Regions from separate parts of the Exiguobacterium alkaliphilum genome, predicted to be linked through region 2. Evidence: a T-box and tRNA genes for the amino acid it is inferred to sense, from the RefSeq annotation. Region 2 holds a T-box; the other holds one or more tRNA genes.
What was found. A T-box is a leader RNA that pairs with one kind of tRNA and senses whether it is charged. The one in region 2 lies ahead of argS (arginine--tRNA ligase), so its partner is inferred to be a tRNA-Arg.
Positions count from the first base shown of each region.

Region 1: it encodes a tRNA-Arg, which carries the amino acid that the T-box ahead of argS (arginine--tRNA ligase) is inferred to sense. The anticodon was not compared.

Region 1 covers NZ_CP073101.1:1,174,216-1,191,740, reverse strand. Annotated here, with positions in the region: gene KB235_RS06230 (phosphoglycerate kinase) at 1-906, opposite strand, end outside; gene gap (type I glyceraldehyde-3-phosphate dehydrogenase) at 1,005-2,012, opposite strand; gene KB235_RS06220 (sugar-binding transcriptional regulator) at 2,071-3,099, opposite strand; gene KB235_RS06215 (glutaredoxin family protein) at 3,210-3,467, opposite strand; gene KB235_RS06210 (RNA polymerase factor sigma-54) at 3,468-4,604, opposite strand; tRNA gene KB235_RS06205 (tRNA-Arg) at 4,728-4,800, shown strand; gene clpP (ATP-dependent Clp endopeptidase proteolytic subunit ClpP) at 4,953-5,528, shown strand; gene KB235_RS06195 (hypothetical protein) at 5,565-5,996, opposite strand; gene KB235_RS06190 (DUF2179 domain-containing protein) at 6,067-6,582, opposite strand; gene KB235_RS06185 (hypothetical protein) at 6,675-6,911, opposite strand; gene whiA (DNA-binding protein WhiA) at 6,998-7,951, opposite strand; gene KB235_RS06175 (gluconeogenesis factor YvcK family protein) at 7,982-8,977, opposite strand; gene rapZ (RNase adapter RapZ) at 8,979-9,851, opposite strand; gene trxB (thioredoxin-disulfide reductase) at 9,977-10,930, opposite strand; gene KB235_RS06160 (tetratricopeptide repeat protein) at 10,999-12,471, opposite strand; gene KB235_RS06155 (acyltransferase) at 12,768-13,250, opposite strand; gene ppaX (pyrophosphatase PpaX) at 13,243-13,893, opposite strand; gene lgt (prolipoprotein diacylglyceryl transferase) at 13,893-14,714, opposite strand; gene hprK (HPr(Ser) kinase/phosphatase) at 14,711-15,649, opposite strand; gene KB235_RS06135 (hypothetical protein) at 15,799-16,155, shown strand; gene KB235_RS06130 (hypothetical protein) at 16,383-16,742, opposite strand; gene KB235_RS06125 (DUF4097 family beta strand repeat-containing protein) at 16,793-17,525, opposite strand, start outside.
Region 2 covers NZ_CP073101.1:38,281-49,985, forward strand. Annotated here, with positions in the region: gene KB235_RS00250 (YwiC-like family protein) at 1-289, opposite strand, end outside; gene KB235_RS00255 (hypothetical protein) at 590-856, shown strand; gene KB235_RS00260 (YitT family protein) at 876-1,517, opposite strand; gene KB235_RS00265 (MMPL family transporter) at 1,770-3,893, opposite strand; gene KB235_RS00270 (hypothetical protein) at 3,997-4,788, opposite strand; gene KB235_RS00275 (YycC family protein) at 4,928-5,092, shown strand; gene pulA (type I pullulanase) at 5,111-7,105, opposite strand; gene KB235_RS00285 (YajQ family cyclic di-GMP-binding protein) at 7,175-7,666, shown strand; gene KB235_RS00290 (metallophosphoesterase family protein) at 7,663-8,241, shown strand; gene argS (arginine--tRNA ligase) at 8,281-9,963, opposite strand; T-box leader at 10,020-10,233, opposite strand; gene KB235_RS00300 (GGDEF domain-containing protein) at 10,383-11,705, shown strand, end outside.

The DNA of each region.
Region 1 (17,525 bases), 1.1 Mb from region 2:
TTCGACTGTCTTCGGTCCGATATCAAGACCCATGTGATCCGCAGGGATCGAGTCGATATCGACTGGTCCGACGTATGTCTCTTCGCCGAATTCTTTCGCAATGACACAGTCGACCGGCATCAAGAACTTCACGCCTTTGTCTTCTGCTTTTTTCATGAATTGACGTGCGAGGTCGAGCTTGTCTTCTTCAAGGAGTGACGTTCCGACTTCGTGCCCGAGTGCTTTCGAGAACGTGTACGAGAGACCGCCACCGATGATGAGTGTGTCAACGATGTCAAGAAGGTGGTCGATGACCCCAATCTTGTCAGCAACTTTCGATCCGCCGATAATCGCCGTGAACGGACGATCTGGATTCGAGAGTGCCTTCCCGAGGACTTCAAGTTCTTTCTCCATCAAGAGACCAGCCACCGCGTGGTCCACGTTTTGCGCGATACCTTCTGTTGAAGCGTGGGCACGGTGAGCCGCACCGAACGCGTCGTTGACGAAGACGTCAGCAAGTGATGCGAAGCCTTTTGCGAGTTCCGGGTCGTTTTTCGTTTCACCTGGGTAGAAACGAACGTTCTCAAGCACGACGACGTCGCCTTCAGAAAGTTTTGCGACCGCTTCTTCCGCGACCGGGCCATATGCTTCTTCGACGAGTGGTACATCTTTGCCGAGGAGTTCCCCGAGACGTGCCGCGACCGGTGCGAGTGAGAACTCAGGGTTCTTCTCGCCTTTTGGACGGCCGAGGTGGCTCGCCAAGATGACTTTCGCGCCGCCGTCGATCAAGTGCTTGATCGTCGGAAGAGCCGCTTGGATGCGCGTCTCGTCTTGGATGACGCCATCTTTGAGTGGAACGTTGAAGTCAACGCGGCAGAAGACGCGTTTCCCTTTTACATCGATGTCACGAATAGACTTTTTGTTCATAACCTTCGCCTCCATGTGTCGTGCATTTCAATTTCATAAATAGAGCGGAGAACAATCTCTTGTTTCCGCTCCTATTTGATTCTATTTAGTTCACGAACTTACTTCGCGATTTCAGCGAAGTGCTTGAGTGTGCGAACCAATTGTGCAGTGTAAGACATTTCGTTGTCGTACCATGCAACTGTCTTAACGAGTTGCTTGTCGCCAACTGTCATGACTTTCGTTTGTGTCGCGTCGAAGAGTGAACCGTACGTGATGCCGACGATGTCAGAAGAAACGATTTCGTCTTCCGTGTAACCGTAAGACTCGTTTGCTGCTGCTTTCATCGCTGCGTTGATTTCGTCAACCGATACAGTCTTCTCAAGAACTGTTACGAGCTCTGTGAGTGAACCTGTCGCAACTGGTACACGTTGTGCCGCACCGTCAAGTTTACCTTGAAGTTCTGGGATAACGAGGCCGATTGCCTTCGCCGCACCAGTCGTGTTCGGTACGATGTTCGCTGCTGCCGCACGCGCACGACGGAAGTCACCTTTCGGGTGTGGCGCGTCAAGCGTGTTTTGGTCGCCTGTGTAAGCGTGGATCGTCGTCATGAGACCTTCAACGATTCCGAACTGATCTTGGAGAACTTTCGCCATTGGCGCCAAGCAGTTTGTCGTACATGAAGCACCAGAGATAACTGTCTCTGTACCGTCGAGGATTTCGTGGTTCGTGTTGTAAACGACAGTCTTCATGTCACCTGTAGCTGGTGCCGAGATGACAACTTTTTTCGCGCCAGCTTTCAAGTGAAGCTCCGCTTTCTCTTTGTCTGTGAAGAATCCAGTACATTCGAGAACGATGTCAACACCGAGCTCGCCCCATGGGAGTTCTTCTGGGTTGCGGTTTGCAAGTGTAAGAACTTTCTCGCCGTTTACGAGGAAGTGATCGTCGTGTACTTCAACGTCTCCGTCGAAACGACCTTGCGTCGTGTCGTACTTGAGAAGGTGAGCAAGCATCTTCGTGTCAGTCAAGTCGTTGATTGCAACAACTTCGATTCCTTCGTTTTTGATGATCTCGCGGAATGCCAAACGACCGATACGTCCAAATCCGTTAATACCAACTTTTACTGCCATGTTAATTTCCTCCTTAGGGTAGAAGCTATTTATTGAAGAGCCAACGGGGGTCAACTCTTTAATAACACGTTAATAATTCTGTTGCCGCACCTTCGTCCGTGACGAGAATGATGTTCGGCGTATGTTTCGCATATGCGGCAATCGCCTGCGCCTTCGATTTCCCTCCAGCGACCGCGATGACGGTGTCCATGTTGTCGAGCTCTTCTAATTGAATGCCGACCGTCTTGACCCGATGCACGATTTCACCTTCCGCGTTGAAATAATAGCCAAACGCTTCGGCGACGGCTTCATGCCGTTCGATCATCCGCAAATGCTCCGGTGTGGCGCGACGGCGCTTCGCCATCGTTTCGGCCTCACCAATTCCATGTACCACTATTCGCGCCGCTCTAATCATTTCCAGCACATTTTTTATGCTAGGTTCCTCCACCATCCGCTCGAACGTCTCTTGCGACACTTCGTCTGGAATGTGGAGCAAATGATAGTCTGCGTTGGCCCGGTCCGCCATCCTTGAACAGACGGTGTTCGCCTGAAGTTCAAGCGTCTCACCGAGTCCGCCGCGCGCTGGTACGAAATGCATCGGCCGTTCTTTCTTATCGGGCGACATCATCGCCGCGACAGATGCCATCGTCGTCCCGCCTGTGACCGCGATGATATTGTCGTCCGGTGCCAGTCGCGCTTTTAACTGCGTGACGGCGGCCCGTCCGATATCCCGCTGTACCCAGAACGTCTCGTCCGAGTCTCCCGGTACGATGACGACTTGGCGAACGCCGAGCTTTTGCTCGAGTTCTCGTGCGACTTCTGAAATCCCTAGGATCTCTCCCATGACCTCATGCAAGTCCCGAAGAACGTTTCGGCCCGATTCTGTAAGGGAAATACCTTGAGTGGCGACTGCAAGCAGACCTTGGTCTTTCAAGAAGTCGACCTCTCGCCTTAAGATGCGTTCCGTCAGCCCGAGGCTCGTGGCCAATGTCCTGCGGCCAATCGGCTGCATCAAACGGACATAGTGTAAGATGTCGTAACGATGTCGGAGCGTGTCGAGCAGGTCTGGGACGATTTGCTTCTGAACGTGAATCAGTTGCTGGATCATGCCTCATTCCCCCTCGACCTCAAGTGTGGACATTTTTTGTCCCACTTTTATTTTTACGTCCCACCGCTACGAGTCCATCTTATCAATCACCTTTCCGTCTTGCAACCCCTCTAAACGTTTTTTTTCGATGTAAGCGTATACTTAACAAAATCTTCAACTTTGCTGTCATCATATCGCCCTTGACTAATGACGTGCCCTTCATATATGACGACCGGAATCTCGAACAAGTACTTGGCCTCGAGCGCCTCGTCCGTCGTGATGTCGATTTGCTCGAGCTCGAACGGATAGTCCTCTCGCAACCATTCGAGCATGACGAGCGCCTCCTCGCATAACGAACAGTTGTCACGCCGATAAAGTGTCAGCTTCATTCAACTCTCTCCTTTCCATAGTTGCCGCTCCCGTTCCCGCGAGTTGCCGAAACCGAGCGCTTCCCGATAGTTGGCGACCGTCCGTCGCGTCACGTGATACCCTTCGTTCGCGAGCGCCTCGGTCAACGCCTGATCACTAAGCGGTGCCGTCTCGGAACAAATCAGCTCGGCGATGATGCGTTTGATCATGAACGGCGACTGTCCCCGCACGGTCGCCCGCACGAACAAATCACGCCATGCCATCGTGCCGCCCTCGGTGCGGACAAACTTCTGTTGAATCGCCCGCCCGACCGTCGACTCATGTTTACCGATACGCGCGGCGACTTCTTTTCGTGTCAACGGGTGTAATACGAGCTCCCCGTTCAACCAGTCCGCCTGCCGTTCCGCGATGACGTCCCAAATCGACTGCAACGTCTTCGCCCGCATCGCGAGCGTGTCGTGCCACCACGTCAGCTCTGCGTCCGCCTCGATGTCGAGTGCCGGCGTGAACCACGTCGTGACGAGCTGTCCGTCCTCCCGTCTCACTTCGAGCTCTGGGAAAATTTGTTCGGTTTCTTCATATAATAGTGGCACTTTCGGCAACGTCGCGATGAGGCGCGTGACGCGATCGAATTCGGACGCACTCAACCCGAGGCGGCCCGGGACATCGTCGACGCCCGCCTCCATCGCCTCGAACACGTCCAAGACGAGCGGGTCGTCGTGTTCGATGGCGTGTCGATATTGGCATTCGTGTTCGTTTTTCGCTCCGACGCCCGTCGGTTCTAGAAACAAGAGCGCCCGGCGCGCTGACTCGATGGCGCTCGCCTCGACACCGAATTGGTCCGCGAGCATCGCATCCGTCTCGGGCAACAGCCCCCGATGGTCGAGCGCGAGGACGAGCTGTCGTTGGAGCGCCTTCTCCGCTTCCGTCCCGCTCCCTTCCTCGATCTGCTCGAACAGACGCGCCTCGAAACCGGCCCCCGCGTCGGCAATCCACTCGACCATGCCGTTCCCTTTGGCGACCTGTCCGCTACGAGCCGCGAGCCGTCCGAGTTGGAACACGATGGCGGCCCGGTCCGCCTCTAGGACGGGCAGGCGCCGTAGCATGTCTTGCGTCAATTGTTGTCGTTGTACTTGATGCTGCTCTTGCCGTTGCATCTCGGTCACTCCCCTCGCCTCCTATTGTAGCGGAAGCGACTCCACGCCGCTTCAAAAAAAGGTCATGAAACAGGATTGCTTTTTTAAAAAAACAAATGTATAATAAATCGTGTCAGAGAACATGCACCCGTAGCTCAGGGGATAGAGCACTGGTTTCCGGTGCCAGGTGTCGGGAGTTCGAATCTCTCCGGGTGTATCACATGTAAGAGGTCAGGCACACGCCTGGCCTCTTTTTTCGTTTCAGCACATTCGAATCGTGGAATAGGTGAAAAACGATGACTATCGTTTGACCAACATTGACTATAACGGTATGATATGTTTACAACCTACATAAAGGAGGCAGATTCAATGTTAATTCCAACAGTTATCGAACAAACAGGTCGTGGGGAACGCGCATATGACATTTACTCACGCTTGCTCAAAGACCGGATCATCTTGCTCGGAAGTGCGATTGACGACAACGTCGCCAACTCGATCGTCGCGCAGCTCCTCTTCCTTGCAGCCGAGGACCCAGATAAGGACATCTCGCTTTACATCAACAGCCCGGGTGGTTCGATCACTTCCGGAATGGCGATTTATGACACGATGAACTTCATCAAGCCGAACGTGTCGACGATTTGTATCGGAATGGCCGCATCGATGGGTGCCTTCTTGCTCCAAGCCGGTGAAAAAGGGAAACGCTTCGCATTGCCGAACGCGGAGATCATGATTCACCAACCACTCGGCGGCACGCAAGGTCAAGCGTCGGACATAAAAATCCACGCCGAGCGGATCATCAAGATGCGTGAGAAGTTGAACCAAATCATGGCCGACAACACAGGCCAGCCGCTTGAAGTCATCGAGCGCGACACAGAGCGCGACTACTTCATGTCTGCTGACCAAGCGAAAGACTACGGTCTCATCGACAAGGTCATGACGCGTTAACACATCAATCCCTTCTCGTCTGAGAAGGGATTTTCTTTATTCCGTCACCTCGACCCCGAACACGTAGCGACTATCCCCATTCGCCCAGTCCCCGCCGGTCTCGAACAGATACACGCCTGGCTCCGATGGGACGATTCGCTCGGCCGGGATGAGTTCCCCGTCCACGATTTGATGGAACGTCTCATTGTCCGGCGCTTCATGGAACGAGACGTCAATCGTTGCACCGGGTTCGACCGTCACAATTTGCAAGTCGTCCGGCTCAGGCAAGGCGTGATCTTCACAGACGGCCTCGTCCCCATTCGCCCAACAATACGTCGACTGCTTCACTTCGGCCGTCACCGATCCGACCTTCACGGTTGGAAGCGGCGGTTTGACGCCGGAAGACGTCTGCCAAAACGACAGCCCGTACACAATCCCTCCGACAAGGATCAACACGATCACCCAAAACCACATCGTTTTTCGTCTCATTCGTCCCACTCCTTTGACCCCCTATTCCCGTTCCCACAAAAAAAGACCCACTTTCCGTGAGTCTCGTCCGTCATTTCGGGCGACGGAGCCCTTTCATCATATAGCCGCCTTTGAAGTCAATCGGGTCGAACGCGACGAGGAACGCTTTCGGCTCGTAATGCTCGACGAGCTGACGCAACTCTTTCATGCGCGTCCGGGCCGCCAAGACGTCGAGGCGATAGCGGACGCCGTCACGGCCTTGCCCTTGATAATGGGTCACCCCGTAGCCGCTGTCGCGCATCTTTTGGATGAGCTCGGCCGGGAACTCTTGCGTGTGCACTTGAATCATGTTGTAGCCAATCGCAAGCTTCCGCTCGACGAATCCGCCGACGAGGATCCCGAGTCCGAATCCGACGGCGTAGACGACCATGCCGAGCGTCGTCAAGTCTTGGAACACGATGCCGAGCGCAAAGATGTAGATGAGCGTCTCGAGCGTCCCGAACAATCCGGCGATGACCGTCTTCCCTTTAACGAGCATAATCGTCCGGAGCGTGAGCACCGGGACGTATAGTAGTTGTAACAACAAGATGAGCAAGATTTGACCCATTCCATCGACCTCCTATCGATTCAATATCTCCACTATTCCAAATTTCACAGGCGGATGCAACCAAAAAAAGCTGACCGCAGTCAGCCTTTCGCTTAGTTATCTAAGTTGCGGACACTTGTGAGCAACTCATAGTCCTTACGGATGACTTGATAGATTGCGTTCGTGTTGCCTGAGAGCATCTCTTCCGCCCGGAGTTGGTTGAGGAAAAGGCTCGTCGCAAACGTCACGAGTGCACTTTTTGGAATCCCGATTTCTTTTGCACGCTCGGTGATGACGCGGTCAAGTTCTGCGTCAATCGTGAGCGAAAGTCGTTTCTTATCATTCGCCATAATCATAAAGCTCCTTTAGTTCGCTTTTCAAAATCCTATACACAATTGCTAATTATATAGGAAGAATGGTTTTGGCGCAACCGGTCTCACGAGGAGCCGATTTCTTCGCCCTTTCGGACTTTCTCGGCAATCTGGTCAATCTTCCGGAGTCGGTGGTTGATGCCGGACTTCGAGATCGGTCCTGTCTCGAGCATCTCGCCAAGTTCTTGGAGCGAGACGTCCTGATGCGTGACCCGAAGTTCGGCGATCTCACGGAGCTTCGTCGGCAACACCTCGAGGCCGACCGTCCGCTCGAGATACTTAATGTTCTCGACTTGGCGGAGCGCCGCCCCGACCGTCTTGTTCAAGTTGGCCGTCTCACAGTTGACGAGCCGGTTGACCGAGTTGCGCATGTCCTTGATGATACGGGCGTCCTCGAAATCGAGCATCCCGCGCGTCGCCCCGACGAGCTTCAAGAAGTCAGAGATTTTCTCGCTCTCCTTGATGTAGAGGATATGCCCTTTTTTCCGCTCGAGCGTCTTCGCGTTTAAGCCGAACCGGTTGGCGAGGTCTCGGAGCGCCTGGTTATGGTTCTCGTACAAGCTGTATACCTCGAGGTGATACGACGACGTCTTCGGATGGTTGATTGAGCCACCGGCGAGGAAGGCGCCGCGCAAGTAGGCACGGGCCAAATTCTCGTCACGTGTCATGTCCGAGTTGAGTGTCCGAATCATCTCGTAATGCTCACCGAGAATCTCGAGGTCCTTCAACATCGTCTCGGCGTGCTGGGAGACGCGGACGATGTAGACGTTGTTCTTCTTCAGCCGCATTTTCTTACGGACGAACAAATCGAGGTGGTGGTCGTACAGTCGTTTCATCAGGGAATAAATCCGTCGGGCGATGGCCGCGTTCTCCGTCGAGACGTCGAGCGTCATCCCGCGCCCGAGGGCGAGCGAGATGACACCGTTCATCCGGACGAGGGCGGACAGTTCCGCTTTCGCCTCGGCATCGGTGACGGTCAGTTGGGTCAATTCTTTTTTGACGTCTGAAGCAAAGCTCATCTCATTCCCCTCCTTTCTTGATCAATCGTTCTATTTCAGTTCAAGCTCTTGGAACAAGCGTGGTTTCTTGATACGGAGGACGCGCTGCATGACGAGCCCGGCAATCGCGTCCGAGTCGTGACGGATGTAGTCACGGTTATAGTCGACGATGTCCCCGGCGAGCACGTTCGTCCCGTAGTTCCGGAGCTTCTTGCGGTCGAAGCGGACCTCCTCGGAGCCGTCCTCGAGATAACGCTCGAGGTACGTCTCTTCAATCGGCTCGTTATTGACGACGATCGTATCAATCGACGATTTGCCGAGATACGCCTCGATTGCCTTTAAGTGCTTCATCGCGTCATACCCTTTCGTCTCGCCCGGTTGCGTCATGACGTTACAAATGTAGACGACCGGGACGCCTGCCTCGACGATGGCGTCGCGCACTTCTTGAATCAACAAGTTCGGGATGATGCTCGTATAGAGACTGCCCGGCCCGAGCACGATGACGTCCGCCTCATGGATCGCCTCGACGACCCCTGGTGCCGGCTTGATGCCGTCCTCGAGCAAGAACAGCCGCTTGATCGGTTTCTCGACGAGCGGGATCTTCGACTCGCCTTTGACGATCGTCCCGTCCTCGAACTCGGCCGCGAGCGTCATGAGCGTCTCCGTGACCGGGAGCACGCGACCTTGTGCGTTCAACAGTTGCGACAAGACGTCGACCGCCTTGACGAACGAGCCTTCACAAATATGCGTCGCCGCTGTCAGCATCAGGTTTCCGAGCGAGTGCCCTTCAAGGCCATACCCGCTGTCAAACCGATACTGTAAAATCTTGTCCATGAGCGGCTCGACTTCCGACAAGGCGAGAATGACGTTTCGAATGTCGCCCGGAGGCAACATATGGAACTCGTCGCGGAGCCGTCCTGAGCTGCCCCCGTCATCCCCGACCGTGACGATGGCCGTGATGTCGAGCGGATAATGCTTCAACCCGCGGACGAGCGTCGATAGTCCGGTACCGCCGCCGATGGCGACAACTTTCCGATCGCGTCTCATCTCATTTCTCCTTCGTCGCGTGCGCCAAGTCGCGATGGACGGTCTTGACGTTATAGCGCTCCGCGAAATGTTCCGATACTTTTTCAGCGAACGTGATCGAGCGGTGCTTCCCGCCCGTACAGCCGAACGCGACGACGACTTGCGTCTTTCCTTCCCGCTTGTACTGCGGCAACAGGAATTCGAGCATGTCAATCAGCTTCTTATAGAACGCCCGCGCCTCGGGGTGCGACATGACGTAGTCTTGCACCTCGCTCGTCTGGCCCGTGAGCGGACGGAGCTCCGGGATGTAGAACGGGTTCGTGATGAAGCGGACGTCGAACAACAGGTCGATGTCGAGCGGCACGCCGTGCTTGAACCCGAACGACATGAAGTTGACCGTGAACGGGATGCGTTCCTCGTTGAACTGGAGCAAGATCCGGTCCTTGAGCATCTGTGGCTTCAAATCGCTCGTGTCGTAGAGCGTATGCGCCCGGTCGCGGAACCCTTCGAGCAGCTCGCGTTCCATCTTGATGCCGACGAGCGGCGCGTCCTCCGGTGCGAGCGGATGTGACCGGCGCGTCTCTTTATAGCGGCGGACGAGCACGTCGTCCCGCGTCTCGAGATAAAGTAAGTGCGGATGGACGTTCTTCTTTTCTAAGTCATCGATGACGATGAACAGGCTATCGATGAAGTCGCGCGTCCGCGTGTCGATGGCGACGGCGATTTTCGGACGGACCGAGCTGATGACATCGATCAGTTGCGGCAACAAGACTGGCGGCAAGTTATCGACGCAAAAATAGCCGAGGTCCTCGAAACTATTCATCGCGACCGATTTCCCGGCCCCGCTCATCCCGCTGATGATGATCAATTCTTCTAATCCTTTAAAGTCTTCCATCTCCATGACGCCCCCTTAATTTTGACAACCGAGCCGTGTGTGTAGCGCTCTTCACTCTTTAGTATAGCGAACGCTCGAAAAAAAGAGAAGGAATTGCGGTCGCCCGCAATGCCTTCTCCGTTGAATCACGCGTTTTGTTCGTGCAACGCCTCGAGGAGACCCTCGATATAGTGTTGCGCGTTTTGCGCGGCAATCGATCCGTCGTTCGTCGCGGTGACGACTTGGCGGAGCGTCTTGTCGCGAACGTCGCCGGCAGCGAAGATTCCAGGAATCTTCGTCTCCATCGCCTCGTTCGTGACGATATAGCCTTGTTCGTTCAAGATGCCGAGATCTTGGACGAACCCGGTGATCGGGTTCATTCCGATATAGATGAAGACGCCGTCGATGTCATAGTCCGTCTCCGTGCCGTCAATCGTGCTGACGAGACGTGCGCCGCCGACTTTGCCGTCGACTTCTTTAATCTCTTGGAGCGTGTGGTTCCAGATGAAGTCGATTTTCGGGTTGTCGAACGCCCGCTTCTGAAGAATTTTCTGGGCGCGCAACTCGTCGCGACGGTGAACGATCGTCACCTTGTCGGCGAAACGAGTCAAGAACACGCCTTCTTCGACGGCAGAGTCGCCGCCACCGATGACGAACAAGTTCTTGCCTTTGAAGAACGCGCCGTCACAGACCGCGCAGTACGAGACGCCGCGACCGCCGAGCTCTTCTTCGCCCGGGACGCCAATCTTTTTATATTGCGCGCCTGAAGCGAGAATGATCGCGCGTGCTTTATAGTCACGGTTATGGGCGTGGACGATTTTGTATTCGTTTTCGTCCGAGATGCGCTGTACGTCACCGTACGCGTATTCCGCGCCGAACGCTTTCGAGTGGTCGAACATCTTTTGTGACAAGTCCGGACCGAGGATGCTGTCGTACCCTGGATAGTTCTCGATATCTTCTGTGTTTGCCATCTGGCCACCTGGGATGCCGCGCTCGATCATGAGCGTCGACAAATTGGCGCGCGATGCGTAGAGCGCCGCCGTCATTCCGGCCGGGCCGGCCCCGATGATGATGACGTCATAGATTTTTTCTTCTGTCATAAAGATACCACCTCTGCATGAAATTGATTGCCTTCAGTATATGAAACCTCGGGAGGTATCGTCTATCTTTATGCTCGTTCGAGTGTCGCTTTGAACGAACGGATCGTGTCCGTGAGCGTCGAGACGTCGACCCCGAACACGTCGGCACAGTCCGCGAGGACGAGCGCGTCCCGTTTCGCATAAAACATCCAGACGAACGCAGCGGCCGATGCCGTGACGTCGTCAAACGTGTGCTGTCCGAGCAACAGGCGCGCGAATCGTTCGTAGAAGTCGCCTTCGAGGCTCATCTGCTCGGCTTCCGAGACGTGCCGTTCAGCCAAGACGAGCGCTTCGTATGCACGCTCGATACGTGCGTCACCTTTAAACGGGACGGCACAGATGACAGCTTGGCACTTCTTCGCGAAAGCGATGACCGTCTCGTCATCGGTGACCGTGCTCGTCAGCGCGAGCGCCTCGAACGCCTCGTCGTCTTCAAGTTTGGCGATGATGCGGATAATCTCGATCCGCGCCAAATCGTCTTCTTGACGCAAGCCTTGGACGAGCGCCGAGCGGAACTCGAGGTTGTCGCGAATATCGAACGACTGTTTGTCCTCGATTTGCTTCGCTTGCTCACCGTTCAAATAGGTCGCCGCCTCTTCAAGACGTCCGGTCTTGTAGGCGGAGACGCTGAGCCAATGCCCAAACAGTGAATCCCCACGGAAGCCCCGCTCTTTCAAGAGCCGGAGTTCTTCGTAGGCGTGATCGTAATGCCCGACGAGCGCGAGCGTCGTCGCGAGTTTATAGCGCACTTCGAATTGAAGCGGACGGACGCGCGTCAGCGGGGCTGATAGTTGGAGCGCCGCCTCGGACTGTCCGGCTTCATGGAGCAACAAGATCGTGTTCAAAATCGCATGCAAGTTGCCCGGATTCTCATCGAGCACGTACCCGAGCGTCTCGAACGCCGTCTCGTCGTTCCCAAGATAGAAATGGACGACCGCCAAATTGTTATAGCCCGGCCAGAACGTCGGATAGCGGTCAATCAACCGCTCGAGCGTCGACTTGGCGGCAAACAAGCGGCCTTTGTCGATTTGACGCTGTGCCTCCGTATGCCACGTGATCAACTCGTCTTCCTCTTCGTCTTCAAGCTCTTGCTCGAGCTCAATCAGTTCGAGGAGCGACTGGACCGATTCCGCGTAAGGACCGTTCGCCTCTTGTTCGAGGTAGCGGCTCGCGTACGTGGCCGCTTCTTCATATTGTGAGATGTAGGCACAGTTGCTCGCGAGGTGGTAAAGGGCCTCTGTCGCCGTATCATCGAGTTGTAGCACCCGTTTCCACACGTCGTTGGCGTGGTAGACCTCTCCTACTTCAAATAACAGTTCAGCGTACTGTTTATGGTAATCGACGCGATGCGTGGCGGCAGCCGTAGCTTCAGCCATGAAAAAAGTCGCTTCATCTAGGCGACCTTCTCGTAACGCGCGACGACCTCTATAGTAGTGGAGCTCCGCAGCGAGCGGAGATTCTGGTTCGGGTAGCGTCATTAGAGCTTCATAGTTCGCTTCCATATTCTAAATCCCCCACATCAAATGCTAAATCGTTTTTTAGTTGCAGGGTTAAGAATACCGCACTCAAACGGCGAGGGCAACTGTAAAACTTAAAAAAAATCGGGACTATATTCCTTCTATAATGAATATATTTTATAGGGTCTCATAATTGCTTTTCGGCAAAAACTTGTTAGCCGCCCCGAGTCGCTTGAAGACACAAAAAAACGGTATCGCTTCGTGAAAAAGTGATACCGCTCAAGTATTTTCAAGTCGTGACGTTCGTCACCGCAAGAAATTGATTTCGTGCTAAATTGTGTCTATTTCGTGTCGACCGTTTGGAGCTTCGCCCCGACGACGCGCTCGCCCGGTAAGACGTCCCGATGGACGACGGCACCGGCACCGACGACGGCCCGGTCGCCGATCGTGACACCTGGAAGGATGGTCACGTTCGCCCCAATCAACACCTCGTCCCCAATCGAGACGTCGCCGATTCGATACTCATCGACGAGGTACTCGTGACAGAGAATCGTCGTGTTGAATCCGATGACGGTATTACGTCCAATCGAGATCCGCTCCGGGAACATGACGTCCGGCGTCACCATGAGGGCGAGGGCGCTATACTCCCCAATCCGCATGCCGAGAAACGTCCGATATAACCAACGCTTCGCCTTCACCGACGGGAAGAAGCGGCCGACCATGACGACGGCCGTGTTCTTGAACACGCGGACGAACCGAATCGTCCGATACATCTGCCAGAGCGGGTTCGGCCCGGCGAGACGGAACCGTTCCGTCTTACGCATGGACCGTGACCTCGTCGAGCCACGCCTCGAAATGCTCCATCGACTCGATGATGACGTCCGGCTCGAGCGACTCGAGGAAGGCGCGGCCCTTCAGCGCCCAGCCGACGGCGACCGTCTTCGTCCCGGCGTTCTTGCCGCTGAAGATGTCCGTGTCGTTGTCCCCGACCATGACGGCGCGTTCCGGCGCGGCGTCGAGCGCGCGGAGGGCACGTTCGACCGGTTCAGGGTGCGGCTTCTCGTTTTCGACGTCGTCGGCCGTGATGACGACGTCGAACAAATGGTCGATGTTGAACAGGCGCAAGCCTTGCTCGACGACCGGACGTCCTTTCGACGTGACGACACCCATCTTATAGCCCTTCGCGTGCAGGCGATAGAGTCCTTCGATGACGCCCGGGTACTCGGCGACGAGGGCATCGTGCATCGCGATGTTGAAGCTCCGGTAAAACGCCTGCATCTCTTTCCATTCCGGCTCGTTCAGCTCACGGAACGACTTCTCGAGCGTCGGGCCGATGAACGGGTACAAGTCTTCATCCCGATACGTCTCGTCCGGGAAGTAGTAGCCGAGCGTGTGCCGGAAGCTCGCGAGGATGAGCGGGTTCGTGTCGAGCAACGTCCCGTCCAAATCAAACAGTAACGTATCCATCAATCAAACAGTCCTTTCTCTGAAGGGTCATCATACCGTTTCGCTTTGCGGCGCACGACCATCATGACGATACCGAAGACGATCATCAAAATCGAGACGATTTGGGCCGTCCGCAAGTCGCCTGCCATGAGGCTGTCCGTCCGGAGCCCTTCGATATAGAAGCGGCCGACCGAGTACCAGACGAGGTACGACAAGAAGATGTAGCCACGCGGCGGATTGCCGACCACGCGCCAGACGACGAGCAGAATGACACCGAGGATGTTCCAGACGCTCTCGAACAAGAACGTCGGCAAGTAATACACGCCGTCGATGAACATCTGGTTGACGATCCAGTCCGGGAGACGGAGCGTCTCTTCGAGGAAGCTACGCGTCGTCTCATCGCCGTGCGCTTCTTGGTTCATGAAGTTGCCCCAACGCCCGACCGCTTGTCCGAGCAGGAGCGACGGCGCGAGGATGTCGGTCACTTTCCAGAACGACGTCGACTTGCGCATGCTGTAGATCACGACGACGAGGAGCGCCCCGAAAATCGCACCGTGGATGGCAATCCCGCCTTGCCGGATGTCGATGATTTGCCCGAGGTTTTGGCTATAGTAGTCCCACTGGAAGACGACGTAATACACACGGGCGAAGACGATACTGATTGGGATCGACCAGATGACGACGTCGACGAGTCGTTCCGAATCATAGTTGATCCGTTTCGCTTCGAACAAGGCGAGTACAAGTCCGAGCATCGCCCCGAAGGCGATAATCATCCCGTACCAGTAAATCGGGAGCGACCCGATTTCAAACGCTACACGATCAAACGTCGGCTCCACCATCATTCCATCTCCCCTTCGTTATCGTGGATCGCGTTCGCGAGACGTTCGGCGAACTCTTCCGCGGTATTGATGCCCATGTTTTGCAGGCGATAATTCATCGCCGCGACTTCGACGATGACGGCCAAGTTACGTCCCGGACGGACCGGGATCGTGAGGAGCGGTACTTCGCTGTCGATAATCTTCATCGTGTTATGGTCGAGCCCGACACGGTCATATACTTTCCCCGCATCCCAGTTCTCGAGGTTGACGATGAGACTTATCTTCTTGTGCGAGCGAACGGCCCCGGCTCCGAAGAGCGTCATGACATCGATGATGCCGATTCCGCGAATCTCGAGCAAGTGCCGGATGAGTTTCGGTGCCGACCCGACGAGCAGTTGGTCGCCCGTCTGGCGAATCTCGACCGAGTCATCGGCGACGAGACGATGGCCGCGCTTGACGAGTTCGAGCGCCGTCTCGGATTTCCCGACACCGCTCTGGCCTTTAATCAAGACACCGACGCCGTAAATGTCGACGAGCACGCCATGCATCGCCGTCATCGGTGCGAGCTCCATCTCGAGGAAGTTCGTGATTTGTGACTCGATGGACGTCGTCACCGCGTTCGTCTGCATGAGCGGCACGTTCGCCGCCTCGGCCTGTTCTTGAATCTCTTTCGGGATATCGAAGCCGCGCGTGATGAGAATGCCCGGTGTCGATTCCGTGCACAAGATCTTCGCCCGCTCGCGCCGGCTCTCTTCAGACAGGCTCGCGTAGAACGTGAGCTCCGTCTTGCCGAGCACTTGCAGGCGGTTCTTCGCATAGTGCGTATAGTAGCCGGCGAGGACGAGCCCCGGACGACTGAGGTCAGGTGTGACGACAGGACGGTGGAGTCCTTCTTCACCTGCAACGACTTTCAACTTGAAGCGCTCAACGAGTTGAGCCGTACGTACGATATTTTGCATGAGTATCTGCCCCTTTCACGCTCATTATTGTATCATAACTCTCTACGATTGGCGTCAGCGAAAGTGAGTCGTGGCGTGTCAGAAAAAATGAAACAAATTCGTCTCGGCATCGTAAATAGGGTATAGACCACTAGGAGGAGGTGAAATTCATGAACTCACTATTTTTGATTGCCGTCATCTTTATCTTCATCGTCGCGATTGCGGCACTCGTCTATCTCATTAAGTCGCTTGTCGACATGTGGCGTGAGTACGCTGCGACGAAAAACGAAACGGTCCTGTTATTATTCATTTTGAACATCGTCGGCTTCTTCTTATCCGGCTCGCTCATCTCGATGATCGTCGCCATCATCTTCTACTGGAACCGGTCGAAAAAGATGCGCAACCTCGGGATTATTCTGCTTATCGCCGGACCGATTCTGTTCATCTTGTTGATTATCGGCTCGTTCACGTTATACGACGCACCGATGATGGACTGGGAACAGATGGAGTATGAGATGAACCTGTGACCAGACGGCACAAACGTCAAACAAAGGAGCGTCGTCCCACTCGGGATGATGCTCCTTTGTTTGATCGTCCTTTAGCCACCCTGGCCGCACGCCGCTTTCCTGAGGGGCGGGCTTTCGGGCGGCGCTGTACGTCTTTCCCGTTACGGACTAAACAGGACGTAACCGACTCAATGGAAAGGGCAATCCTGATGATGTCCGACTTGGACTCGAGGTTTTCGATGATTCTGTCATTCACCCGGCATATAGCCGACCACGGTGTCCGACTCCGGCTCGACTAAAATTGTCGGGACACCAACGACACTGTCCGGTTCAGACGCGAACGACACTGCGAGCACCTCGCTCCCAAAATACGTATCATCTAACAGTTCATAGCCGTGATCGACCGTGACACGCTGTACCTCAGCACTTCCTCCCGCATTGATTGCAGGTTCTTCCCAGTTTCGAGCGGTTACATACGCCCAAGCGACGGCGATGGCTTCGTCGTCAGCCGGCTCATTTCCGTTGACGACGCGCTGCTCCTCGTCACATCCGACGAGCAACAGCACCGCGATCATCATCCATCCGGACACTGAAACAAATCGTCGCATCTCATCCCCCCTCTATAAAAGAACCCGGGGCATCGCCTCCGGGTCGTGTATCACTTCTGATGGAACGGATTGTTCAAGTCACCCGGATTGACCGGGTCGACCGGGTCCACCGGTTCATGCTTGTCTTCTTCGAGGAACGTCGACGGCGTATGCTGCGAGCCGTGCTCGAGGTCGATCGTTCCGGTACGCGTTCCGGCCTCGACCTCGATGCGCGGCGTCTGGCCACGGCCCGAGATGAATTCGAGGCGTCGCTGGGCGACGTCTTTCCGGTCGCGGACGATCTCGAGTTCGTCCAAGTTGCAGTGGAGTCCTCCAAAGTTCGTCTCGAGCTCCCCTTCGACCTCGGCGCCGTGCGGCAAGACGAGACGGATGTTCCCCGCGAGCGAGGCGAGTTCGAACTTGGCCGGACGTGCCGTCGCCAGTTCGGCCCGGATGTTGCCGTTGCCGGTCTTGAGCGAGGCTTTGTCATACTTCCCGCTCACGATGACCGCACCGTTGCCGGTCCGGACGTGGACGAGCTCGGTCTCGACACCGTCGACCTCGACCGTGCCGTTCCCTGTGTTGAGGAGGAGTTCCGAGGCGTGGACCTCATCGAGCACGACGCGACCGTTCGCCGTCTGGACGCGCACACTCTCGACATCGAGCCCGTCGGCACGGACTTCCCCGTTGAGCGTCTGGACGTGCAGGTGGTCGAAATGATGATGCGGGACGTATAGCTCGACGTGCGCCCGGACGAGTTTGTCACGGAGCGAGACGACGAGACGGTCCCCGATGACCGAGTGT
Region 2 (11,705 bases):
ACGGGAGCATCGCAAAAACGAACCATATGAGACGCCATTCGGTCAGGAAGACAGGGAGCGCGGCGATGGTTGCAATTAACAGATAGAGGGTGACTGTACGAAGCAGTTCTTGCGACTTTTTCCGTTGCTTCACGTATTGGAACAAGAAAAACGTACCCATGTAGACGAACAGCCAGGCGATGGCGAACGGGATGTGTGCGAGCGTCCAGCCGCCGACGATGCCACCAAGTAAAAACGGTAAAATCAGCATCGACCAGGCGCCGTGCTGTTTTGGAATCATCCATTTCATTGTGCTTCACTCCTTCTATGTCGAGTGTAAAGCACGTTGCGATGAAAAAGCTGTGACATTCGTTACTGAGGAACGCAGATTCAATCAATTGTTCAAAAGGAGTAGCTTTGTATGTTTCCATCAAATGAACGAAGAAAAAATAGACGTGTCTTTCTTTATCTGTTCGGATTCGCCTTCATACTGCTACTCATCGGTCGCAGTTCAGTCCCTCTTCCTATCGCTTTCACGACCGCTTTTATTCCGTTTGAAGTTTCGGAGCCGACCTATCTCCCTCTAAAATCGACGGATACATATGGCAACGTGATTCAATTAAATCAGGCTCGTCTCGTCTATAAAAACGACACGGAACAGTTGACCGTCTGGGCGACGACAGACCTCGGTTGGAACCATGTCGCGACGTGGGACGAACCTGTCACATTAGGGGATGGGTCAAACGCTTATTTCAATGACGTGGACGACACTCAAATGGTGAGCTGGCAAGATGGAGGCGTCGAATATGCGATTGATTACAAGGGGCATCGCCTGTCTAAAGACGATTTATTACGAATCGCAAGTTCAATTCAATGATTTCAAACAAAAAACGATCTCACGCGAGATCGTTTTTTGGTGCAAGCTTCGGTTTCATGACTGCCGGCGCAGGCTGTTCAATCACATCGTCCGTCATCATCTTCGTGACGACACGTCCCGCGATCGAGACGGCGACGAGCGTATACAGTGCATTCGACAGCGGCAAATAGATGAGCGAAATCGCCAAGACGATCACATCAAAGGCGATGAGGATCGTTCCGACCGAAATTCCGGTCCACTTCGACAAGCCGAGGGCGAACAAATCGTCCCCTCCCGTCGCTCCGCCTGACTTTAAGACGAGCCCGAGACCGTAACCGGTCACGATACCGCTCGCGATGGCGGCAAAGAGCGTTGCCGGCCACACTTGTACGTCAAACGTGAGCAAGTCGAGCCGATCCCACATCGCATAGCTGAGCGAAAGTGACGACGCCGCAAGCACGGCTTGCCCGACGAAACGCCAGCCTTTCCACCACAATGCGACTAAAAAGAACGGGATGTCGAGTACGATCATCGAGATTGCCGGATCGATATCAAATAAATAGCGGCCGAGTAACGATAACCCGACGAAGCCCCCTTCTGCCAAACCAAACTGTTCATTCAAATAATAATAACCGAACGCCATAATCAGCGTTCCGAGCACTATGGTAGCAACTCGTTTCATTCCGATTGTCCTCCCCGTTTTCAACGGAGAGGAGGATCCTCAGTCGTAGCTGCGGTTCCATCTGTTCCATCTCCGATCTTCCGTTTGTTGATTTTTACATGAATTCAGCTGTAAAAACTCAACGCTAGAAGTCCGGCAGTTGGAACAGAGGCCACGTCCTCTCGGTATCCATAAAACCCTTCCTTTCTAAAATTGCGCGTAATAATAGAATCAGTTTACCACAATTTCAGTATTCTTTCATTAACTGTACATTTAGTGTAAGTTACGTTTCGGTAAATTCTTCTTGCCGAACCACCACCAGTTCCAGTCCCCGAACAGCTTCATCAAGGATGGGACAAGCAATATCCGGATGATTGTCGCATCAATAAAGATAGCGAGCGCAATCCCGACCCCGAGTTGCTTGATCGGACTGACACCGGTGAAGGCGAACGCGCCGGTGACGACGATCATGATGATTGCAGCGGACGTGATGATTTTACTCGTCTTCGCGAGTCCCATCTCCGTCGCGTAATCGTTGTCCCCGGTCTCCCGGTAATATTCTTCAATCCGTGAGACGAGGAACACCTCGTAATCCATCGACAGGCCGAACACGAGCGAGAAGATGAACACCGGCGTCAAAATACTGATCGTCTCGGCGTCATAGACGTAACCCGATTCGAAGATGATGACGAGGAGTCCAAACGTCGCGCCGAGACCGAGCACGTTCATGATGATCGCTTTAATTGGAATCAAGATGGAACGGAACGCCCACATGAGGATGACGAACGTCGCCAAGATGACGGTGATGACGGCATACGGGATGCTGTCATAGATTTCCTCGTAAATCTCTTCGTTGAACGCAGCCGGGCCCCCGACCTCGAACCCCTTCTCGCGCCAATCGCGGACGAACGCCTGCGCTTCTTTATCGCTCGGCGGCACGTCGAAGCTGACGTTGACGAGGGCGAGGTCCGTATTGCCGTCAAGCGTGACGAGCCGGTCGAACGCCTCAAGTTGTTCCGGAGCAACTTCGGCGAGCTGTTGGAACGCTTCCGGTTCGAGCCCGGATGCCGTCAAGAACGTCGTCACGTTATCGACGATCGGTTCTTCGTTCAATTCGTCGGTCAACGCGACCAGCTCGTCCAAAATCATCGAGTCGGTCAAATCGTTCGTCTCGAACAAGAGGACTGCATCCGTCGCGGTCGCGCCAAACACATCATCCCAGCGTTCTAAGGCGGCACGTGACTCATACGATGTCGGCAACGCATCGGCGGCCGGAATGTTCAGCTCTAAATCGCGAACGAACCAAAGGCTTGGCAACAAGAGGAGAAGCGCAACGAGCGTCATCACGACCGGACGTTTCATCACGAAACGGGCGAGCTGTTGCCAGCGCACTTCAGAACGGACCTCGTTCGTCTTGATGAGACGTCCTTTGTTGATCGCATCGCCGACGATGTAAAGTGCTGACGGCAACAGTGTGAGCGCCGATAGGACGGCACCGGCGACGGCGATGAGCGCGCCGAGCGCGATGGCTTGGAAGACGTCCACTTGAATGAACAACAACCCGGCCAAACCGACGAACACACAAAGCCCTGAGAAAAGAATCGAACGTCCCGCCGTTGCGACCGTCCGAACGATTGCCGCTTCCCGCGACTTCCCTTTTGCCAACTCTTCACGATAACGGTTGACGAGCAGGAGCGAGAAATCGATACCGAGCGCGATGGCAATCATGGCGACCGCGTTCAATACGAAAATCGAAAGCTCCATCGATTGGGCGAAGAAAAAGAGCGCCCCGGCGGCCACGATGAACGTGATCACCCCGACAAAGAGTGGCATGAACGCCGCGAGCGGTGTCCCGAAAACGAGCAAGAGAACGACGAGCGCGACCGGAATCCCAATCAGCTCGGCCCGAATCAAGTCGTTCTTCGATGCCTCGTTCAAGTCATCGGCAAACACCGGCTCACCGGTCAAGCGTACGTCTGTATCCGTATTGGTGATCAACGCGTCCCGGACGGCCTCGATTGACGCCTCGGCCGTCTCGTAGTCGTCAAACTCGAGGAGCAAATACGCGACGTCTCCGGACCGCGCGTCCGGATTCTCATTCGGTGTGATGACACCTTCGACACCGTTCACCGTTTCGAGTTGATCGCGCTGTGCGTCGAGCACCGCGTCGAGGTCCCCGCCTTCAAGTAAGACGATCATCGACGCCCCGGCCCGGTCGAACCGGTCATTCAATTGATCTTCCACTTGGGCGAAGCGACCGTCTTGAATCGCAAACCCGTTCCCCCTCAACTCACCAGGGAGCTGTAGCCCGAAATAAACCGATACCGCCAATAGTAGGGTCCAAATCGCGACAACTATGTAGCGCCAGCGGACCAAATGCTGTCCTAATCGTTCCATTCTTGTCCTCTCCTCTCCATCTCACAAGACTCTTCCCGTTTTGACGGTCTTTCATCAGAGTCTTCACAAAAAATTCCTGAACCTTGAATGAGGTTCAGGAACGTCAACGCTCGAACACTTGAATCCAGCTGTGACAAAACCGGCGTGGCGTTGACAAGACGACGAGCCGGTCACCCAACTCGTCTAACAACATGACTTTCAATAAGGCGTTCTCGGCACACACGTCAGAAGAGAAGCGTTCGTGCTCGCGGTCAAACAACTGGAACGACGTCGTCGACGTGATGGCGGTCGTCGTTCCGATTTGGTCGACGATGACCGTATCTCGCTCCCCGCCGTACGGGATGACCCACCGTTCCTTCGCCGCGACATCTTCGACGAGAAAACGTCGATTCAATTCATCATACAACGTGACAAGCCCCGGTGCCGTGAAACGTTCAAAATCATAGTCCGGTTGATACGCCAAGTCGATGACGGCACCGAACGTAGGGACTTCCTCGTAACGACTGTAGCGGAACGTCTTGTCGCGCACGTTCAAGGCGACGAGATCGGACTCTGCCGAGTACAAGTATAAATCGTCCCCGTCCCAATGCGATAAGTTACTGAACCAATCCTCGTGAAACGCGCGTGGTATCGGATGAGACTCCATCGTCCCTGTTTTGAGGTCGAGGACTCCGTATGTTTGCAAGTCGCGGAACATCGCGACCGCTTTCTTTCCATGTGGCTCTATATAAAGTGCGCACGGCGTCCATTCCCACGCGAGTTTCCATTGGATTTGAAACGTCTCGTCAAAAAATAGAAAACCGGTTTGCGCCAAATACAACATCCATCCTCCACCGACACGCTCTAACCATTCGACTGTCTGATGAAATTGATAGTCTGCGACTTGTTTGTACATTTGATCACTTCCTAGCTTAAGCTTAGCAACGACCGAACCGTTTGACGATTTTCAATGTGTTCCGCGAACACATTCTCATTCCATCCCGTTTTACTGTATACTGACGGTAATGAATGAATGGAACGAAAGGAGGGAGCGAATGCGCCCACTTCAACTATCACCCGAGACCGCGGTCGAACTTGCCAAGAAATTAAACGTACCACTTGAGGAACTGATGCATATGCCAAGACACATCCTCGTTCAAAAAATGATGCAACTTGAAGCAAGCGAAGCCGAGGCACCAGACGAAAAGGAGACGGAATGACGTCTCCTTTTCTTGTGCTCACTTTTGCTTGTTCTTGCGTTTTTTCGTGACGTACCAGAGACCGAGGAGCGCGAGCGCGGCCCCACCGGCGACAGCGTACTTGCTGTAATCCGGACGACGTTCCGTCACGACGAGCGTCGATAATGGCGTAATCGTCATATGACGGTCTTCGATGAGACGCGGTGCCGTCAAATTGACCGTATGATCTTCGACGTTCACTTCAAACTTCCCGGACGGCAACTTCACGTCGACCGCCTCTTCAAGGCCGTTATGGTAAACGAGATGACGTTCCACGTATCCTTCGACGTGGCGATGTAGCTCATACGCAATCACGCCTTCCTCCTCGTCGAAGAAACGTAAGTGTTTCCGAATCTGCTCCGCATTCTCGAGACGGAACAACGGATACTGCTTGCGTAAACTAATCAATCCTTTGACATACTCGACGCTCGGCGTCTCAAGCTCGGCCCGGCTCCAGTCCAAGCGGTTGATCACTTCACCAGAGTTGAAACTGTTCTCGTCTCCGTCTTTTGTCCGGAAGAACTCTTGGCCGCTATGGAGGAACGGAATCCCTTGCCCGAGCAACACGATGGACGTCGCGAGTCGATGGCGACGACGGCGCGTCGTCTCGTCATCGTCCGGATTCGTCACGGCGAGCTTGTCCCAAAGCGTCAAGTTGTCATGGCACTCCACGTAGTTGACGACTTGGTTTGGCTCATCGGCAAAGCTTTGACTCGTGACCGCACCGGCGATGCCACGTTTCACGTCGGCCGTCATGTCGAGATTGCCGCTCACCCAGCCCGGCAAGTCTTCGATGAACACGTCACCGCGCACACCGTCGCGGATGGCGTCATTGAATTGGGCGATGCGCGGCATCTTGCGGGCGTTATGTTGGTTCGCTTTCTTGCGTACCGATAGCGGCGTGTCGAGATCCCAGCCTTCCCCGATGACGAGGATGGACGGGTCGACCCGGTCGAGCGCTTTGCGGACTTGGTTCATCGTCTTGACGTCATGCAGCCCCATCAAATCGAAACGGAAGCCGTCAATCATGAACTCTTTCGCCCAGTATGTCACACATTCGACGATCAGCTTACGCATCATCGCTCGCTCCGACGCCGTATCGTTGCCGCACTTAGACCCGTCAGCGAGCGTACCGTCCTCGTTCAACCGATAATAATAGTCCGGCACGAACTGACCGAGCGGCGTCGTCAACGCATCATACGTGTGATTGAAGACGACGTCCATGATGACACGGATCCCGCGGTCATGGAGCGCTTGAATCAATGCCTTCAACTCGATGATACGGGCGGCCGGATCGTCCGCTGACGAGGCGTACGAGCCTTCGACCGCAAAATAGTGGACCGGATCATAACCCCAGTTGTAATTGTCTTCACTTTCTTTCGCCTCGTTGACCGAGCCGTAGTCAAAGAACGGCATGAGTTGCAAATGCGTGATGCCGAGCGAGGTGATGTAGTCGAGTCCGGTCGGATAGCCGGTCGGCGTCTTCGTGCCGACCTCGGTCATGCCGAGGAATTTACCACGATGCATGACGCCGCTGTCCGGATGGCTCGTCAAGTCGCGGACGTGTGCCTCATAGATGACCGCTTCTTGCGAAGAGTGGAAGAGCGGTCGTTCTTTCACCCAATGGTCCGGTTGTAGCGACGACGGGTCGAGCAGACAGCCCCGTTTGCCGTTGACACCGACGACTTTCGCATACGGGTCGAGCGATTCGACACGTTTGCCGGCGACGACCGCCTCGAACACGTAAAACTGTCCTTCGAACGTTTCCCGGTCGAGTTCGATGACCCAAGTCCCTTTCTCGGCGCGCTCAAGCTCCATCCGCTCGAACTTACGGGCTTTTGCCGTCCGGAAAAGCTTGACGGTCATGCCGTCGGCGACGGGCGACCAAACACGCAACCGGATGATGTTGTCTTTAAACGTCACCCCGAGGTCTTTCCCGTGATATGCCATATGGTCTAAATCTACATTTGTCTGTTGATCGATAGTACGTTCCATTCTTTCACTCCTTCACTACTTCAAATCTGCTATCATTATAACAAAACCCTCATAAAGGATGGATGAAACATGGCAAAAGACAATTCTTTTGATATCGTGTCAGAAATGAACCTCGAAGAAGTGAAAAACGCGATTCAAATTGCGGAGAAAGAAATTTTGAACCGCTACGACTTCAAAGGGTCAAAAAGTGAGATGTCACTTGAAAACGGTGACCTCGTCCTCGTCTCCGATGATGACTACAAACTCGAGCAATTAAAAGACGTCCTCATCACGAAGATGATTAAACGTGGCGTCCCGACGAAAAACCTCGACTACCAAAAAGTTGAACGCGCCCTCGGTGGTACGGTCCGTCAACGCGTCAAGTTGAAGAGCGGCATCGACAAGGATGACGCGAAGAAAATCAACAACGCCATCAAAGAATCGAAACTGAAAGTGAAGTCACAAATTCAAGACGACCAAATCCGCGTCACAGGCAAGTCGCGCGATGACCTCCAAGCCGTCATGCAACTCGTTCGAGACCTCGAGTTGTCGGTCGACGCCCAGTTCACGAATTACAGATGAAACTCGCCATCATCAGTGACCCACACGGTTCGTTCGCTGATTTGAAAGCCGTCCTCGAATCCGTCCGGCGCGAGACGGAACATATCCTTTGCCTCGGCGACTTGTACGAGTGCCATATCGGCAAAAAGCGGCGCAATGAACGGTTCCATGACGTGACAGACGTCGTCACGTACGACCCGGACTATGAGGCACTCCTCACGTTCCCGAGCCTGCGCGGCAATCAAGAGGAGCGAATCGACGAGGTGCTTGTCGTGTCTCACCCAATCAAGACGCGCATCGCGCTCTTGCCGGAACAGACGACGCTCGATGAGGCATTGTTTTTGCATGGCCATCAAGTGAAGTGGAACGAGGACTGGGAGCCAATCGTCGACAAAGGCAAGTACCCGCTCGTCTTTATCGGGCACAGTCATATCCCCGGCATTTACCGAAAAGGTCGCTCGTTGCCTTGGGAGATTGGGACGCCGTTTAAATTGAAAAAGAAACGCTACGTGATCAACGTCGGCGCGATCATTTTCGATCGGGAATGGTGTTTGTACGATACCGAAGCACGGACCGTGACACGGATGAAGGCATAAGAAAAGGGACCTTAAAAAAACAGGTCCCTTTTGTCGTGCTTACATTTCCTCTGGAGCTTGAACACCAATCAAACGGAGTCCTTCGGTCAAGACGATCGTCACCGCTTTGACGAGGGCGAGACGCGACTGTTTGCCGGCGTCTTCTTCCAAGACACGGACGTGGCCGTAATACTTGTTGAACGCTTGGGCCAAGTCAAGGACGTAACGGCTGATGATTGACGGCTCACGACGCTCGTGGGCACGTGTGATCACGTGTGGGAACGCGTTGAGCATCGTCACGACACCCCATGTGTAATCGTCGTCCGCACCGGTGAAAGCCGATCCGTCGTAATTCCCTTTACGAAGAAGTGAGTTCGCGCGTGCGTTTGTGTACTGCACGTACGGACCTGTCTCCCCTTCAAACTTGAGCATGCTGTCGAGGTCGAACTCGATGTTGTTGATGCGCTCGTTCTTCAAGTCATGGAAGATGACCGCGCCGACACCGACCATGCGTGCCACGTCGTCCGCGTTCGCAAGTTCCGGGTTCTTCTGGGCGATGTTCGCTTGCGCTTTCTCGATCGCTTCTTTCAACACTTCCTCGAGGAGGACGATGCGGCCTTTACGCGTCGACATCTTCTTCCCTTCTTGCAAAATCAAGCCGAACGGCACGTGGTGCATCCCATCGACGAAGTCGTAACCGAGTTTACGAAGAACAGAGAACAGTTGCTTGAAGTGAAGCGCCTGCTCGCCGCCGACGACGTAGTTCGCCTGGACGAAGTTGTACGTCTCATGACGATATACGGCTGCCGCGAGGTCACGCGTCGCATAAAGCGTCGCACCGTCTTTTTTCTTGATTAAGCACGGTGGCAAGTTCTCGTCTTCGAGTGAGACGACCATCGCCCCTTCACTCTCGACAAGAAGATTCTTCTCTTCGAGCATGCCGACGATGCGGTCCATCTTGTCATTGTAGAACGCTTCCCCGTTAAAGCTGTCGAACTCGACACCAAGAAGGTCGTACACTTTTTGGAACTCTTTCAGTGACTCGTCACGGAACCATTGCCAAAGCTCGGTCGCTTCTTCGTTTCCGTCCTCGAGCTTCTTGAACCAAGCGCGACCTTCGTCTTCGAGCTCCGGTTGCGTCTTCGCTTCCTCATGGAAGTGGACGTACAACTTTAAAAGCTCTGCAATCGGGTTGGCGCGCACGGCTGCCTCGTCGCCCCATTTCTTATACGCGACCATGAGCTTTCCGAACTGGGTGCCCCAGTCGCCGAGGTGGTTGATGCCGACGACGTCGTAGCCGTTCTTACGCGCGATTTGGTTGATCGCATTTCCGATCACGGTCGAGCGCAAATGGCCCATCGAGAACGGCTTGGCGATGTTCGGTGACGAGAAGTCGGTCACGATCGTCTCGTTACGCGTCGCGTGCGTCGCGTAGTCCGTCTTTTCGTCGAGCACCGTGTTGATGATTTCTTGCGAGACGACGTCACGGCTCAAGAAGACGTTGACGTATGGGCCGGCCGCCTCGACTTTCGTGAACAAGTCGTCGTTCAAGTCGTTCGCGATATCTGTCGCGATCATGACCGGGGCCTTGCGATACGCTTTCGCGAGTTGGAAACACGGGAAGGCGAGATCCCCGTGTGCTTCATGTTTTGGTTTTTCGATCAAGTCCTCAATCTGGTCGACCGTCAGTTCGTCGCCGATGACACGGGACAGTGCTTCTGCATACTTGCGTTCATAACTCATTTCATTTCCTCCTTGTCCTCATTCACAACATAAAAAAAACGCCCTTTGCACAGATGCAAAGAGACGGGATGGCCCGCGGTACCACTCTTCTTGCCTGCATGACGCAGACCGCTTTATCGGTGATAACGGGGGTCCCCCGGCTACGCCTACTCAAGGTTCGGGTAGCATCTCAAAAGTGCGTTTCGCGACGTCTGTCAGCCTAGGCTCTCACCAATCCCTAGGTCGCTTTGTTGACTCGACAATCGTTACTCTCTTTTTCATCGACTTTCGTCTATGTGGTTGAAAAGCAATTTCATTATAGAGGATAATTCCTGTAGACTCAATGCTAGAATTCCGCCATCATGAGGATTAGGCAGGACTGTCGCCGCATCATGCCGAATTTTACGATACACCATCGATTTCCCACAGTAGGAGGGGCCATGAACCATTTCCGCAAGATGTCTGCCCTCGGTTGGGGTGTTTGGAGTTTATTTCTTCTGCTGACCGTCACCTTGTTCGCGACAGGCGTATTGAACGCACCGGCGATCGAGCCGCTGCCGTTCATCTTGATCGCGTTACTCGTCATCATCTTCCAAATGGACTCAATCGAGCGTAAAGGCGTTTATTTCACATTTTCAGAAAGCATCGTCCTCATCATCTTTTTATTCTTCGATTTTGAGACAGCGTTATTCGTCAACCAAATCGGATTGCTCGTCTTCCAATTCGTCAACTTGAAGCCGCGCGTCGCGCTCAGGCGTTTCCGCTTCACGTACCCGTGGAATGCGATCACGTCTTTCTTAGAACTCGCCATCCCGGCAAGCGTCTATTTGGCGCTCGGCGGACAGACCGGTCTTGGGTTTTATACGCAAGACTCGTTCCTCCCGCTCGCCGGACTGATTCTCGCCATCATCGTGAACACCGTCATTCAAAAGTATCAAGTCGGTTGGTGGTTCCGTGTCGATGTGCCCGTCCGTGATTTTTTAAGCATCGCGTTTTACACGTATATCGTCAGCCTCGTCTTTATTTTGGCCGCTTCCTTTTTCCGCGAGACGAACTTGCTCGTCGTCAGCAGCATCGCCGCCGCGCTCACGTTTTTCATCAAGCGGCTGTTAATTCAAAAAGGACGGCAAGACGCGTTCAAATCGCTCATCGAGCAGTATGACGAGGCAAAAGAAGCTGTCTCCTTGTCGCAAAGCGAGGCCCAAGCGATTGAAGTATTTTTAAACCAGTGTGAACGGCTGAATCAATATGACGCCGGCTTCGTCGAGTTCGCCTTGTTCGACCGCTCGCTCTACTTCGACTTGAAGACGCGTCAACCAGTCGAAAGGCCCCGCGTGTTCGACTTACTCGAAACGTCGCATCCTTTCGAAACGTCGGTCGAGTATGAGATGCGGTTTGAATGGGACGGTCCATTATCCGAAGAGTTCCATGACGACTATCATAGTTTTATCTCGGTCCGGTCCGAGGAGATCGAAGGCATTCGCACATGGCTCATCATGACAGGCGAACACGCTTACGGTTACCCGCTCATCATTCAGCGCGAAATCGTCAAGCTGCTCAAATCGTTCAATCGGACGATTAGCCGCTGCCATGAGCGAGACCGCTTGTATACCGAGAGCCGGACGGATAGTCTGACGCTCCTCGCCAACGCGCGGGCGTTTTACGAATATGGAATTCAACAAATTTCAGACGGATCGATGTACCCCATCTCCGTCGCCATGCTCGATATCGATTTCTTCAAGAAAATCAATGACACGCATGGT